2 regions of the Pantoea sp. ABR1s genome follow, and region 2 is predicted to be linked to the other one. Evidence: riboswitches for the same ligand, from Rfam matches in the RefSeq annotation. Region 2 holds a riboswitch; the other holds the start of a gene.

The links. A riboswitch is a leader RNA that binds a small molecule or an ion and turns the genes downstream of it on or off. The one in region 2 is predicted to bind thiamine pyrophosphate.
Region 1: it holds a riboswitch for thiamine pyrophosphate, as region 2 does, so the genes downstream of both, ACXKZD_RS22995 (FAD-dependent oxidoreductase) here and thiB (thiamine ABC transporter substrate binding subunit) in region 2, are expected to answer to the same signal.

The regions. Positions count from the first base shown of each region.
Region 1 is NZ_JBSZSY010000004.1:389,636-397,047, forward strand. It holds gene ACXKZD_RS22975 (ASCH domain-containing protein) at 180-593, shown strand; gene ACXKZD_RS22980 (HesA/MoeB/ThiF family protein) at 603-1,571, opposite strand; gene ACXKZD_RS22985 (thiazole synthase) at 1,581-2,339, opposite strand; gene thiS (sulfur carrier protein ThiS) at 2,342-2,539, opposite strand; gene ACXKZD_RS22995 (FAD-dependent oxidoreductase) at 2,529-3,467, opposite strand; TPP riboswitch at 3,599-3,718, opposite strand; gene ACXKZD_RS23000 (cysteine hydrolase family protein) at 3,782-4,327, opposite strand; gene ACXKZD_RS23005 (ArsR/SmtB family transcription factor) at 4,572-4,886, opposite strand; gene ACXKZD_RS23010 (alkene reductase) at 4,903-6,021, opposite strand; gene ACXKZD_RS23015 (hypothetical protein) at 6,290-7,177, opposite strand.
Region 2 is NZ_CM173823.1:3,405,425-3,412,836, reverse strand. It holds gene ACXKZD_RS16165 (DedA family protein) at 1-436, shown strand, start outside; gene thiQ (thiamine ABC transporter ATP-binding protein ThiQ) at 442-1,143, opposite strand; gene thiP (thiamine/thiamine pyrophosphate ABC transporter permease ThiP) at 1,127-2,737, opposite strand; gene thiB (thiamine ABC transporter substrate binding subunit) at 2,713-3,699, opposite strand; TPP riboswitch at 3,746-3,848, opposite strand; gene sgrR (HTH-type transcriptional regulator SgrR) at 3,884-5,545, opposite strand; gene ACXKZD_RS16140 (MFS transporter) at 5,800-6,978, shown strand.

The DNA of each region.
Region 1 (7,412 bases), on a different replicon from region 2:
ATATCCTGATAATTAAGCCTGTTTTCCCATGTGGAGGCCGGTTAAGCTGTACCGCTATCAGCAGCAGACGGTGGGAATAAAGCCGCTACTGTTGTTCATTTTAACGGCACCGCTGGCCTGCATGGCGATAACCTGACGTTACGCCGGGCCAGCACGCCTAATTCATTGAGGATTTGCTGATGACGATGACGCTGCAACAACTGCAGGACAAATATCCGGGTGCCTTCACAGATGCATTTGGTGACTCCCCGGAATTAGCCAGCGAGCTCGCAACGCTGATTATTGCCGGTAAGAAAGTGGCCACCTGCGGGTCGTTGCGGAGCTGGCAGGATCAGGAAGCATTGCCTCAACCGGGCGGTTACAGCATTGTTCTCAACGGCGAACAGCAGCCCGTCTGCGTGATCCGCACTACCGGCTTGTTCCTGACGCGCTTTGATCGCGTCACGCCAGAGATGGCGATGCTGGAGGGTGAAGGCGATCTGAGCCTCGACCACTGGCGTCAGGAACATCAGCGCTACTTCGAGCGCGCTGGCTATTTTCACAGCGAAATGGAGCTGATCTTCGAGACGTTCCAGCTGGTCGAGGTAGTCTAAACCGGCACGTTACAGCGTGTTTGCCGCCATCAGCGCAAGCCGCGCAATCCCCCGCGCGGCAAGGTTATCAGCCGCCTGGGCTGCGCGCATGCCACTGGCACACACCAGTACCACACGCTGATTGACCGGCGGTTGCCAGGCCGCTATCTGCTGCGGCAGAATTCGCACCACCCGCTCGGCCACACTGACCGGTGCCTCTTCCAGGCTGCGCAACTCCACTATGCAATCATCCTCCATCAGCATGGCCCGATCGATAAAGGGCGTGCCGGGCGCGTCAGGTTCAGGTGCGTCATCAAAACGAAACTGCCTGATATGCCAGTCAACAAAGTCACAGTGGATCATGCAGCCGAGCGGTGATGGCGTCAGTTTTAACAATACGCTCAGCGCCATCTGTGCCTGCATTGCGCCCAGCGTCGCTACCGCCGGTCCCATTACGCCTGCCGTATTGCAGTTACCCGAGGCCGTGGGCAGCTGCGGGAACAGCGCGCGATAGCCAGGCGCACCGCCACAGAATCCGCCAACATAGCCTTTGCGTCCCAGCACCGAAGCGCAGATCAGCGGCAGGCCTGCCGGATAACAGACATCGGAGAGCTGATAAGTAATAGCGAAGTTATCCGCCGCATCCACCACCAGATCGATTCCCTCCAGCGCCTGCGGCAGTTGACTGGCGCTTAGCGCGTGTGGATGCGCCTCAACGCGACAGTCAGGATTGCGCTGCGCCAGCGCACGCTGAGCGCAGATTGCTTTGGACTGACCAACATCGGCGACGCCAAACAGCGTCTGCCGGTGGAGGTTGTGCAGTTCAACCCGATCGCCATCGTAAAGACGGATAAATCCCACACCCGCGCCTGCCAGTAACGGCAGCAGCGTTGCACTAAGCCCGCCCGCCCCCACCACCAGCACCCTTGCCCTGCTCAGCCGCTGCTGCCCCGCTTCACCAATCTCAGGCAACATCGTCTGTCGCTGATAACGCTCCATCGCTGCTCCTTAACTGAATTGTGCCAGACCAAAAATAGGCGTAGAAGCAGACGCCATGTCGCGCTGCTCCATCAATCCCGCCTGAAACGCCTCGTGTCCGCCGTGGATTGCAGCAGCAAAGGCTCCCGCCATACGCACCGGATCGCGCGCTTTTGCCACCGCCGTGTTGAGCAGCACGCCATCGAAACCCATCTCCATTGCCTGAGCCGCCTGGCCAGGCGCGCCAATGCCCGCATCAATAATCAGCGGCACATCTTTAAACCACGCACGCATAGCGCGCAGTCCCTCGATATTACGCAGCCCCTGGCCGGAGCCGATCGGCGCGCCCCAGGGCATCAGCACTTCACAGCCCGCTTCCAGCAATTTTTCGCCGACAATCAGATCTTCCGTAGTGTAGGGAAACACCTGGAACCCGTCAGCGCAGAGAATCCGCGCGGCTTCAACCAGCGCAAAAGGATCGGGCTGCAGCGTGTCGGCATGGCCAATCACCTCCAGCTTGATCCACGGTGTGTCGAACAGTTCACGCGCCATCTGCGCCGTCGTCACCGCCTCTTTCACCGTGTGGCAGCCTGCCGTATTCGGCAGAATACGTTTGTTGAGCTGTTGCAGCAGCGTGCGGAAAGCGCCGCCTTCACTGCCTTCCCGTCGCAGGCTGACGGTAATAATCTCCGCGCCTGACGCGTTGATCGCCTGATGCAGAATGTCCGGTGACGGATAACCGGCCGTGCCGAGCAGAAATCGGGATTGCGGAGTAAATTGATAGAACATGGTTAACCTCCCTGCATCGGTGACAGGATTTCGAGCTGGTTGCCCGCCTCAAGTTGCTGGCCGGCATAGCGGCTACGCGGTACAAACTCCCCGTTCAGCGCGGTGGCGACGGTCCGCGGATCGATCTCCTGCTCCGCCATAAGCTCCGCCAGCGTCGTTGCGCTGGTTTCAATCGTGCGTCCATTCAGTTCAACGCGCATGAGTCATCTCCTGAGTCAGTTGCAGCATAAGTTTTTCAGCCATGATCGGGGCCAGCAAAAAGCCGTGGCGGTAGAGGCCGTTAAGTGAGAAACGCCCATTTTCGTAGCGGACTTCCGGCAGGTTCTGCCGGTAAGCAGGACGCAGACCGGTGCCGCTCTCCACGATCCGCGCTTCGGCCAGTGCCGGATGCAGGCTGTAAGCGGCGCTGAGCAATTCCATCATCGCCCGGGCGCTGATCGGGCTGCTGTCGTGGCTTTCCACCATAGTGGCACCCAGCATGAAGTGGCCTCCGGCACGCGGCACCAGATAGCAGGGAAAGCGCGGGTGCAGCAGCCGGACAGGACGGGAGAGTTGTACGTCGGATGTGTGCAGGATCACCATTTCGCCCCGCACGGCGCGCAGGGCTGGCTGCCGATCGGAGGCGTGGATGCCACGGCAGTCGATGATTTTGCCGCCGGGTTTACCGCTGTGAAAGAGGACGCCAGCCTGTTGCAGTTTTTCGCGCAGTTGCTGCAAGGCGCGGCGCGGTTCGAGATGCGCCTCTGCGGCGAAAAACAGGCCGCGGGCAAAGCGGTTTTCCAGTGCGGGTTCAATGTCACCGGGAGAGACCCACTGATGCTGCTGCGTCATGCTGGCGAAGCGCGTCAGTTCGCGGCTGTCACGCGGCGGAGCAACCACCAGCGTGCCCTGCTGTTCCACGCCATCAACGCGTTTCGCCCACCAGCTGGCCGCGTGCTGGCCCCATTCGATCACCTGTGGCGGTGCGCTTTCTGCTTCACACCAGGGCGCGAGCATGCCGCCCGCCCAGTGCGAGGCCGCACGGCAGTCAGGCTGAGTAATAACTTCGACCGTTTCTCCCCGCTCCAGCAGCAGCGTGGCGACACAAAGCCCGGCAACGCCGCTGCCGAGCACCGACCAGCGGCTCATGGTATCCACCGGACAGGAAAAGAAAGATTCAGGATGAGATTTTTCAATTTGGCCTCGTTATCAGTTAACGAAGACCCGTGATACAGAGGGAAAAGGCAGGAACGTTGCGAATGCGCCCCTGCGGCAAGTATCTGATGAGATACCCGTCTTCCTACGCCAGTATCAACTGGGTCAGGTTCTAAGGGTCGCTAAGCCGCGCGGTGCGCTATTAGCCTCTCAGTCTCTCTGGCGAGACTCCCCTGACGGGTTTAGTTGTAAGTTAAGCAGACAGCTTCGTCAAGCAGACTGCATGGAACCGGGTCAGAAAATCGGACTTAACCGGCAGAACCGAAATGCCAGTCAGTTGCGGTTGCCAGCGTCACAAAGGGGCCCGCCAGCGTCTGGTTGTGATGCGCAATAATCTTCTCCGCAGAGAGGTGGGGATTATCGACGGTGGTGTGCGCATCGGAAATCAGTACGACGTTAAAACCCAGCTCCGGGGCTGCCCGACAGGTAGTATCAACGCAGAACTCCGTTTTCATCCCCGCAATCACCAGTTGCTTAATGCCCTTTTGCTTCAGCTGAAGCTGCAGGCCAGTATCCCTGAAACAGCTGGGATATCTTTTGGTGAAGACGACATCACTCTGCGGGTTAGCCTGCAATTCCGGGATCAGGCGCGTCAGCGGGCTTTGCTCGTTAAAAGGGGAATCATCCGGGCCGATATGTCGTGCGAAAAAGAGGGGGACGGCAGAAGCCCGGGCTTTAGTAATCAGAAGTGAGATGTTCGACAAGATCGAATTTGCGGCGAAGGGAGCCTCGGGACCATTAAAAAGGCCCTGCTGCATGTCGATAATTAAAAGTGCACTTACAGATGTAACCATGACGTGTCTCCATTCAGTTTTAAGAACGGAGAACAGCTCCCCGTCCGGTTCGGCGGGGAGTGAGAATCAGTTGTGTCAGGTGCCTGTCACAGAGTCGCTCACGCCGCCGCCAGAGGCGGTGGTGGTGACGGTTGTGAAAGACAGAACTGACATAAACATTTTCTGACCCTGAGTTAATGCGTTCGGTGAAGTCACCCTCAGAAGGATGGCGCTGACATCTACATTACCCTGTACGCCGTCGCTTTTAAAGCGCCTGCAGCGATTGGGTTACCGCATCGGTTATTTCACGAATGCGCGGTTCGGCGCGGCGATAGTAAGTCCATTTCCCGACTTTGCTGGCTTCAACCAGCCCCGCATTGTGAAGTGCTTTCAGGCATAACGAGGTGGCGGGCTGTGATAAGCCCGCCTTGTCCTGTATGAGGCTGGCACAGACGCCATACTGATCGAAGGGATAGAGCTGGGTATAGCCCGCAAACGCTTCGTCAGGATTTTTAAGCCACTTCAGCACTGCCACTCTGGTCGGGTTGGACAGTAACTTCAGGGCATTTTCGGGGGACATGCCGCCTCACAGAATATCAGGATGGATAAAATGGATAGTCAGTATAGCCTTTCTCAGTGCCGCCATACAGGGAGGCGTGATCGACCTCATTCAGCGGATATCCTGATTTAATCCGCGCGGGCAGATCGGGATTAGCGATAAATGAGCGGCCAAAACCAAACAGGTCGCCCCAGCCTTTTTCCAGCACATGCTGCGCTTTATCAGCCGTGTAGCGACCCGAATAGATGATCGGAGAGCGGAATGTTTTCCGCAGTGTGATCCGGAAGCTCTCTGGCATCTCCGGGCTGTTGTCCCAGTCGGCTTCAGCAATGGAGAGATAGCCAACTTCCAGCTCGTTCAGCAGTGCTGCTGCGCGGATGTAGGTCGCGTGTGGATCACTTTCAACCAGGCCGAGATAGACGCGCTCTTCGTCGGTACTGGTAAACAGAGGCGCAAATCTGACGCCAACGCGGTGGCTGCCAAATACCGAGCTGACCGCCTCAACGACTTCTCGCAGGAAGCGCAGACGATTCTCAGCAGAGCCGCCATATTCATCCGTACGGAAGTTGGTGTGCTCAGAAATAAACTGGTTAATCAGATACCCGTTGGCGGAATGGAGTTCCACACCGTCGAAACCGGCCGCTTTGGCATTCTCCGCCGCGCGTCGGTAAAGCTCTACGATCTCTTTAACTTCCGATGTAGTCAGTGCGCGTGGCTCGCTGGGTGCGGTCAATATGCCGGCGCCAGGCCCGGTTTCAATAAATACCCGGACGTTATCGGCTGCGATGGCTGAAGGGGCAACGGGTGCCTGCTTGCCCGGCTGCAGTTCATTATGCGACACGCGGCCAACATGCCAGAGCTGGCAGAAAATCGTGGCCCCTTGCTGATGTACTGCCTCTGTAACCTTTTTCCAGCCGGCGATCTGCGCTTCGCTGTGGATCCCCGGCGTCCATGCATAGCCCTGCCCGCGAGGCTCAATCTGGGTGCCTTCGGTGATCATCAGTCCCGCGCTGGAACGCTGGCGGTAGTACTCCACCATCATCTCGCCGGGAATGTTGCCCGGTTGTTCACTACGGCAGCGCGTCAGCGGCGGCAGTACAATGCGGTTACGAAGCTGAAGGTCGCCCAGACTCAAGGGGGTAAAAAGTGACGGCATGACAAAAAATCCTCTGATGTGTGAAGAGGCGACATTATATTTACACATTTAAATTTGTAAATGTGTAATCTGTGCTTTTTGTCCAGGGCGGTATCGGTGGTTTCTGGCAGAGGGTCACTATCTGGGTGGAGTGCTGACAGCGCGTGGGATTAACAATCTCTCAGCGCAGCGCCTGACTGCGTAAAGTCAGGAGGTGATCCTGCAGACGCCGCTTTCAGGCAAATTGCTTCGCCGGGACGGAGGTGCTGCCTGCAGGATCATAAGAACATTAAGAAGCGTATTTTTCAGTGAACGCCTGCCACTGCTGACGATAAACCTCCAGTTGACTGAGTGCGCCATCAATGGAGGGCTGTGCTTTGTTGTCAGGATTCGGCGTGGCACGAATCAAATCGGCAAAGGTGCTGAAGACAGAGTCCATATCACGGCCCGATTTCATGGCTTCCATCATCCCGGCCAGCTCCACCTGTGGCCGTGCGGTTGCGCTCTTAACCTGGCTGAGATAGTCACGTGCGCTCTCCTGCATGTCGCGTGTTCCATGACGTATGGCTAACGCCAGCGTATCCTGTGCTCCCAGCAACGTCTGACGTTCACGAATGGCGACTTTGACGCTTATCATCTCATCAGCAATCTCATTCGCCTGCTTCTGGTTATCGCCGGAGACATATTTTTCTATCAGTTTATGGAGCTTAGACTGCGTCAGGGTCAGCGCCATGGCTTCCGAGGTATCCGAATTATCATACTGATTACGGCCCACCTGGCCTTCAGCCAGCACCTCATGGAGTGCAGCGGCAAACTCATCCATAGCGGTCTGCGTATTAGCAGCCGTCATACTCAGAAGCGGAGTAAATGTTCTGGCGTCCCAGCTGGTGTAGGGATCGTTGAATAACGCATATCCGAGGTTAACGGACGGTCCCTGACCGGATGACTTTGTCTTTGCCAGTTCCTCTGAATTTTTCGCCTGCTGCTCTGCCGTAATGGGCTCAGCGATAGCCTGCACCAGGCGCGCTCTTGCCTCGGGTGAGATCACCACCACACTGGCAGGTAATTCTTTTCCGGTAATAGTTTCTTTAGTCGTGTTCTCAGATCTGTTTGTTACGGTGAGCGTGGCTAAATATCCTCTTGCCACCTCTGTTGTCACGCCATTGATTAACCCCATAATGCCCTCTACGGTTTGATTGGTTGAACAATTTATCGGCAAAATGTAACCAATCTTTACCGAAATATTGTTGCTGCGTAGATTAAGACGGCTCACGGCAAGTCTGGCTATCATCGCCGCTGCGGCCTGACTTTGATCCAGAAAAGGTTCAGAATCCCCAGGCTGACCAGCCAACGGCTCCCGGCAGCGTTTAAGACTTTGCGGGGTGCACAGGAAAGTTTCAGAGCAGTACGCA
Region 2 (7,412 bases):
GTTTACGATTCTGGTCGGACGCTTTGTTGGCCCCACGCGTCCGCTGATCCCGCTGGCGGCCGGTATGCTGGAGCTGCCGGTGCGTAAATTCCTGCCGCCGAACATTATCGGCTGCATTCTCTGGCCGCCGCTCTATCTGCTGCCCGGTATTCTGGCGGGTGTGGCGATCGATGTGCCCAAAGCCGCGCAGGGCGGCAGCTTTAAATGGCTGTTACTCGGCGCAGCACTGCTGATCTGGCTGGGTGTCTGGTTATGCTGGCGCTGGTGGCGCAGCGGCAAGAGTCGCGACTGGGCATCGGCCTGGCTGCCGCCTGAGCGCCTGCGCTGGGCAGGGCCGCTGGGGCTGGTGATTGCCGTCGCGGCTTTCGTCGGCATTCAGTTCCATCCGATGATGCCCATTTTCCGTCATCTGCTGTGGCAGGTTTTCTTCGCCTGAATCGCTTAACGACGCGGGATGCCGAGCACTTCGGCCTCCCGCGTGTCGCCCGACAGTAACTGTCGGGTCTCGCCATCCCAGTAAACCCGGCCATCCACAATCACCACGCTGCGCGGCGCAATCTGCTGGGCATCTTCCAGACTGTGCGACACCATCAGCAGCGTGATGCTGCGCGCTTCACACACTGAACGCACCAGTTGCAGCATCTCTCCACGCAGCGCGGGATCCAGCGCAGAAAAAGGCTCATCCAGCAGCAGCACCGGACGGTCACGCAGCAGACAGCGTGCCAGTGCCACGCGCTGTCGCTGTCCGCCTGACAGCTCGCCCGGCAGCCGCGTCAGCAGATCGCCTAATCCCACCTGATCGGCCAGCGCTGCAAGCTGCTGGCGCTGCCCGGCGCTCAGCTTCAGTCCGGGGTGCAATCCCAGCGCCATGTTCTGCTGCACGCTGAGGTGCGGAAACAGGTTGTTCTCCTGAAACAGCATCGAAACCGGCCGTCTGGCCGGCACGCTGTGGGTGTGCTCCTGGCCGTCAATCATCAGGGTGCCCTGTTTCACCGGCAGGAAACCGGCAATCAGGCTCAGCAGGGTGCTTTTACCGGCCCCGCTGGGGCCGAGGATCGCGATGCGCTCGCCGCGGGTGGCGTTGAGACTAAAGCGCATCGGCAGATGCTGATAAAGGTACGTGAGGTTATTCAGTGTCAGCATGGCGGCCTGGTAATTTTTCCATCAGGGTGAACAGCAACAAACAGAGCAGCAGCAGCAGCAGCGCGGTCACTGCACCGTCAGCACCGCGATAGGCACCGATCTGTTGATAAAGGTAGAACGGCAGGGTGCGGAAATCGGCAGTACCAAATAGCGCCACCACGCCAAAATCACCGATCGACAGCACGCAGGCAAAGGCCAGCGCCTGGGCCAGCGGACGTTTCAGCGCCCGCAGTTCAATCAGCCGCAGCCGGTTCCAGCCGTGGATATCCAGCGAATCACAGAGTCTGCCGTAACGCTCCGCGACGTCACGCATCGGGTTCTCCAGCACTTTCAGCGCATAGGGAATGGCGATCAGCGCATTGGTGAAGATCACCAGCCCGTCCGCCGACGCCGGCAGACCAATGGTGGCGTTAAACAGCAGGAAAAAGCCGGTGGCGAGCACGATGCCTGGCATCGCCAGAATCAGCATGCCGCTGGTGTCGATAAGGGTTGCCGCCGCCGGGCGCTGACGCAGGCGCAGCTCGCGGCTGCTCCACAGCAGCATCATGGTCAGCACCACACAGAGCAGACCGGCGCCGGTGGCGATGCGCAGTGAGGTAAACGTCGCCTGCCAGAGTGCAGGCTGCGCCAGCGCGCCGCGCAGTCCGCCGTGCAGACCATCGATGATAACCGCCGCCAGCGGGGGCAGCAGCAGGATCAGCGCCAGCAGGATCAGCAGCGCATCAACCAGCTGCGCCCCGCGCGAATCCTGCGGATCGCGCCAGCCGTTCAGCTGGCTGGTTCCGGCGGGAATGGCCTTGCTGAAGCGCTGACTGAGCAGCACCAGCGTCACGCAGCAGCCAAGCTGGATCAGCGCCAGCAGTGCTGCGCGCCCCGGATCGTAGTCATAACTCAGCGCCTGGAAAATCGCCAGCTCGATGGTCGTCGCCTGCGGGCCGCCGCCCAGTGAGAGCACGGTAGCAAAGCTGGCGAAACAGAGCATGAAGATCAGCGCGCCGGTCGGCAGCAGCTGACGCCGCAGCCATGGCCACTCCAGCAGACGAAAATGGTGCCAGCCGCGCAGGTCGAGCTGTGCCGCCAGCTGACGCTGTTCCGCCGGAATGCTCTCCAGCGCCTGCAGCATCAGGCGGGTCGCCAGCGGCAGGTTAAAGAAGACGTGCGCCAGCAAAATGCCCGACAGACCGTAGGGAGAGAAGTGGTAATCAATCCCTGCCAGCTGGCACAGCTGCGCCAGCCAGCCGACACGACCATAGACGGTGAGCAGACCAAATACCGCCACCAGCACCGGCAGCACCAGGGTCATGGCGCACAGACGCAGCAGCAGCTGACGGCCAGGGAAACGGCGTCGATAGAGCGCGCGCGCCAGCGGCACCGCTGGCAGCAGCGACAACAGCGCGGAGAGCAGCGCCTGACCAAAAGAGAAGGCGATAACGTGATGCAGGTAATCATCCTGCAGCACGCTGCGCCAGTCATTCTCTGGCGCGGCGCTCCAGAGTGCACCGAAGGCCAGCAGCGCCACGCTGATTAACAGCAGCGTGGCGAGCGAACCGGGGATAAGCCAGCGCGGCATCAGCGGCTGACGGCGCGTTGCCACTGGCTGATCCAGCCTGAACGCTGGCTGGCAACCTCTTCCGGCGAGAACTGCAGAGCGGTGGCGGGCACAGTGAGTGCGCTAAAACCGGCAGGCAGTGGCGTGTCGATTACCGGGTACATCCAGTTACCGGTGGGAATCGTGCGCTGGAAGTCGGGTGACACCATAAACTTCATAAACTGCTGTGCCAGCGCCGGCTGCTTGCTGCTGGCTAACTGCGCGGCAACTTCAACCTGCAGATAGTGGCCCTCTGCAAACGGCGCGGCGGCATAGTTCTCTTTTTTCTCTTCGATGATGTGGTAAGCCGGTGAGGTGGTGTAGCTTAGCACCAGATCGCCTTCGCCCTTGAGGAACAGGCCATAGGCTTCACTCCAGCCTTTGGTCACCGTCACGGTTTTCTGCGCCAGCTTCTGCCACGCCTGCGGTGCCTGATCGCCATAGACTTTCTGCATCCACAACAGCAGGCCTAAGCCGGGGGTGCTGGTACGGGGATCTTCGTAGATCACCCGCCACTTCTCCGGGCTGTCGACCAGCTCTTTCAGGCTTTTTGGCGGATTCTTCAGCCGGGTTTTGTCATAGACAAACGCGAAGTAGCCATAATCAAACGGCACGAAGGTGGTGTTGTGCCAGCCGCCGGGCAGTTTTAATGTCGAGGTATCGACCTGACTTTCGGCAAACAGACCGGTTTTCTGCGCCGCCTGTACCAGATTGTTATCCAGCCCCAGTACCAGATCGGCTTTGCTGCTTTTTCCTTCCATGCGCACGCGGTTCAGCAGCGACACGCCATCTTCCAGCGTGACGAATTTCAGCTCGCAGTTGCACTGCGCCTCGAAGGCTTTTTTAACCGCCGGGCCAGGGCCCCAGTCAGCGGAGAAGGAGTCGTAGGTGTAGACCGTGAGAACCGGCTTAGCCGCCAGAACGGGGGCGGAGAGTAACAGCAGCACCGGCAGAACTTTGTTTAACACTTTGCGCTCCTTCAGGAGAATAGGGGATGAGTCGCAAAGGATCTGAGCACAGAGGCCTCCCAAATCCCTACGTCGGTATTAACCGAATCAGGTTCGACGGGTATCTCTCAGCTGCTTGCTGGTGGCAGGCGGCACCCCGTTGAGAACGTCACATTCTAGTCATTTCAGCGCCGGGGCGAAAGCCTCACAGCGCGGGTGGCGCGAACCAGGCGGATTTAAAATCAAACCAGCCCAGCGTATTCATCCGAACGCCGCGCATGCTGCGCTGACCTTCAAGCAGCAGCCAGTGGTGAAACAGCGGATGCAGACCCGCTTCTTCGACTAACTGTTTACTCCATTCGGCCAGCGGCAGCGTTTTCTCGCGCCAGCGGGCCGCATCGCTGTGCCAGTCGATCGGCAGACAGTGATGCAGCAACGGGATCTCATAAAGCTGCGCAAACAGAGAGTAAGTCAGCGGCAGGGTAAAGTTCACGCTGCCAAGCCAGATATCACTTTCCGCTTCGCCCTGATACCAGCTTTCGTAGCTGATCTCGCGGGTCTCCAGCGTGACGCCATGCTCTGCCAATAGCGGACGCAGCGCGTTAGCGATGCCTTCATGCTCCACGTGCTGGCTGTACCAGGTCAGCGTCAGGTGGGTTAAGCCAGGCGGTTTTTCCACTGGCGTCAGGTCGCGCCGATGATGCCAGCGTGGCAGCAGGCCATACGCCGGAAACCAGTAGCGCTGGTAGCCGACACCGGCGTGATTGAGCAGGGCGATAGGATTAAACAGGTAGCTGACCCAGCGCCGGACCGCCTCGTTGCGTCCCTGTTCTGAACGCTGGTCGAACAGCAGATAGTAGCAGCCCTCTTCAAGGCGGCTCTCCTCCTGAATCTCATCGGCTCCGTCGCCCTGCAGACGGACACCGGCATAGACCAGCTCATCGCTGATGTCGGGCAGTACCCAGATAGAGACATCATCAATCAGCGCGCGAAAACCAAAATAGTCATCAAACGCTTCGATCTTCAGCTGACTCTCCTGATTGCGGATCACCCGGTAAGGACCGGTGCCAACGGGCTGGCGGGCAAAATCGTGCAGCGTCGGCCATTCGCGCGGCAGGATCATCGCACTGACGCTGCCCAGCAGCCAGGGTAATCCCTCGTCGGGCTGGCTTAAGCGGATATCCAGCGTCCAGGGCGCGGGCGAGTCGATCTGCTCAATATGGGAAAAGAGCGGATGGGGGCGCTGACGCTCCAGCGTGGCCAGCACATCCTCCATCTCCAGTTCTCTGCCGTGATGAAAGCGAATCGCCGGACGCAGAAAAAAGCGCCAGTGAAGCGGGGAAGTCTGCTGCCAGTGGTGCGCAATATCGGGCTCGATTTCCCCATTTTCCTCATTTATCCGCGTCAGGCCGTTGAAAATCTGTCGCGCAATATGGGTTTCGGAGCGCCGCAGCGGCGAACCGGGCAGCAGATTGAGCAGCGGACGATAGTAGAGCACCCGCAGGATATGCTTGCCCTGACGGAAACTGCGCCCCAGATGCGCGGCGATCATCTGCCGTACCTGATTTTTATCGCCCACCAGCTGGACCAGCTGATCGATGCGATCCTGCTCCAGCAAATCCTCGGCACGTTGCTGCTGCAGGGCCAGTCCGGTATAGCAGAAGGTAAGCTGTGAACGCTTGCCGCGTCCGGCTTCCGCCTGCCAGATTAGCCAGCCCGCGGCCTGCATCCGGTTGAGCAGATTGCGCATATGGCGGCGCGAGCAGTGCAGCAGGTCAGCCAGTTCGCTAAGGGTAATCTCCTGCGTTTGCCCCTGACAGCTCTGCCACAGGCGAATGAACTGCTGCTTCAGACGTGATGAGGACATAAAAGAGGAACTCCCGATGAAAAGCGCTCTGTTTTTCTTGCCCTATTTTAAGAGCAAACTTTGCGTTATGGGAAGAGCGGGAGGCATTCAGTTCTGAATGGCGTTCGACCCTGACTTCGCTGTTCAGCGGAGTGCTTTTCTGAGTAGGGTGCATTTACACCGCCAGCAGATGATCTCTGCTGGCTTTTTTCATGTTGCGCGGTATCGTCTACCCTTCTTTTTTCCCCTCTGTTTGTTCTGTAAGGGATTTCGGTATGAAATCGCTGTTAACGCGGCAGCGCCGCATCAATCCGGTTTACCTCGCTTTTATGGTCGCCTCGTTCATGCTGGGCATCGCGGGCGCACTGCAGGCGCCGACGCTCAGCCTGTTTCTGACGCGCGAGGTGCAGGCGCGGCCCTTTTGGGTCGGACTGTTTTTCACCATCAATGCGGTGGCCGGTATCGTGGTGAGCATGCTGGTGGCAAAGCGCTCTGACAGCGTCGGCGATCGTCGTCATATCATTCTCTTCTGCTGCCTGATGGCGCTGGTCAATGCGCTACTGTTTGCCTTTACCCGCCACTATCTGACCTTACTGACGCTGGGCGTGCTGCTGTCAGCGCTGGCCAGCGTCTCAATGCCTCAGCTGTTTGCGCTGGCGCGGGAATATGCCGATCAGTCGGCGCGTGAAGCGGTGATGTTCAGTTCGGTGATGCGTGCGCAGCTGTCGCTGGCGTGGGTGATTGGGCCGCCGCTCTCCTTCGCGCTGGCGCTGAACTACGGCTTTGTGACGCTATTTATGGTGGCCGCCGCGCTGTTTCTGATCTGTATCCTGCTGATCTGGTTCACCGTGCCGTCGGTGCCACGTTCGCAGCCCCTGATGCAAAGCGGCGGGCTGCCGCTAAGTGGCTGGCGCGATCGGGATGTGCGTTTACTGTTCCTGGCCTCAGTCGCGATGTGGACCTGCAACACTATGTATATCATCGATATGCCGCTCTATATCAGCACCACGCTGGGGCTGCCTGAGAAGCTGGCCGGTCTGCTGATGGGAACGGCTGCGGGGCTGGAGATCCCGGTGATGCTGCTGGCCGGACATTACGCACGGCGTATCGGCAAGCGCCGGTTAATGCTGATCGCGGTGGCGGCTGGCGTACTGTTTTATCTGGGGCTGGTGCTGTTCAATTCCCGCACGTCGCTGATGGTGTTGCAGCTGTTTAACGCGGTGTTTGTCGGGATTATTGCTGGCATAGGGATGCTGTGGTTTCAGGATCTGATGCCAGGACGGCCTGGTGCAGCGACCACCATGTTCACCAACTCGATCTCGACCGGCATGATTCTGGCTGGTGTTATTCAGGGCACGCTCAGTGAGCGACTGGGACATGAGGCGGTTTACTGGCTGGCATTCGGGCTGGCTATAGTGGCGCTGGTGATGTCGGCGCGGGTGCGCGACGTATAAAGAAGAAGGGCGACCCGATGTCGTAATGCCAGTCAGTTAAGCGACAGGTGATAACGCAGTCTGGTGCCGCTCAGGGGCTGGCGGTCCTCGCGCCGCTGCGCGGTTCCTTCACTTCATTCGCCTGCCTGACGGACCGTCGGGGATGGCACATCCTGTGCCGCCCCGCCTTTCGCCCGCGTCCTGCGGGCTCTCCTGGCAGACTCATTCTGTTCAGCGCTGCGGATTGCCTGCTCCTGATCGCCACCAGTCTGCTCTTAAGCTTCTGGTGCGTGCTGTTAAAAAGGGCACGAGAGTGGAGGCCAGCGCGCCTCTGCTGCTGAAAGGGCTATCCGCAGCGCTGAGGCGTGACGGTGGGCCAGAAGTCCACGCCGGGAAGCGTGGACAGGTCGGGGCCGGCCAGGGAGGGCCGATCCCCGAACGGTTCGTCGGCACGA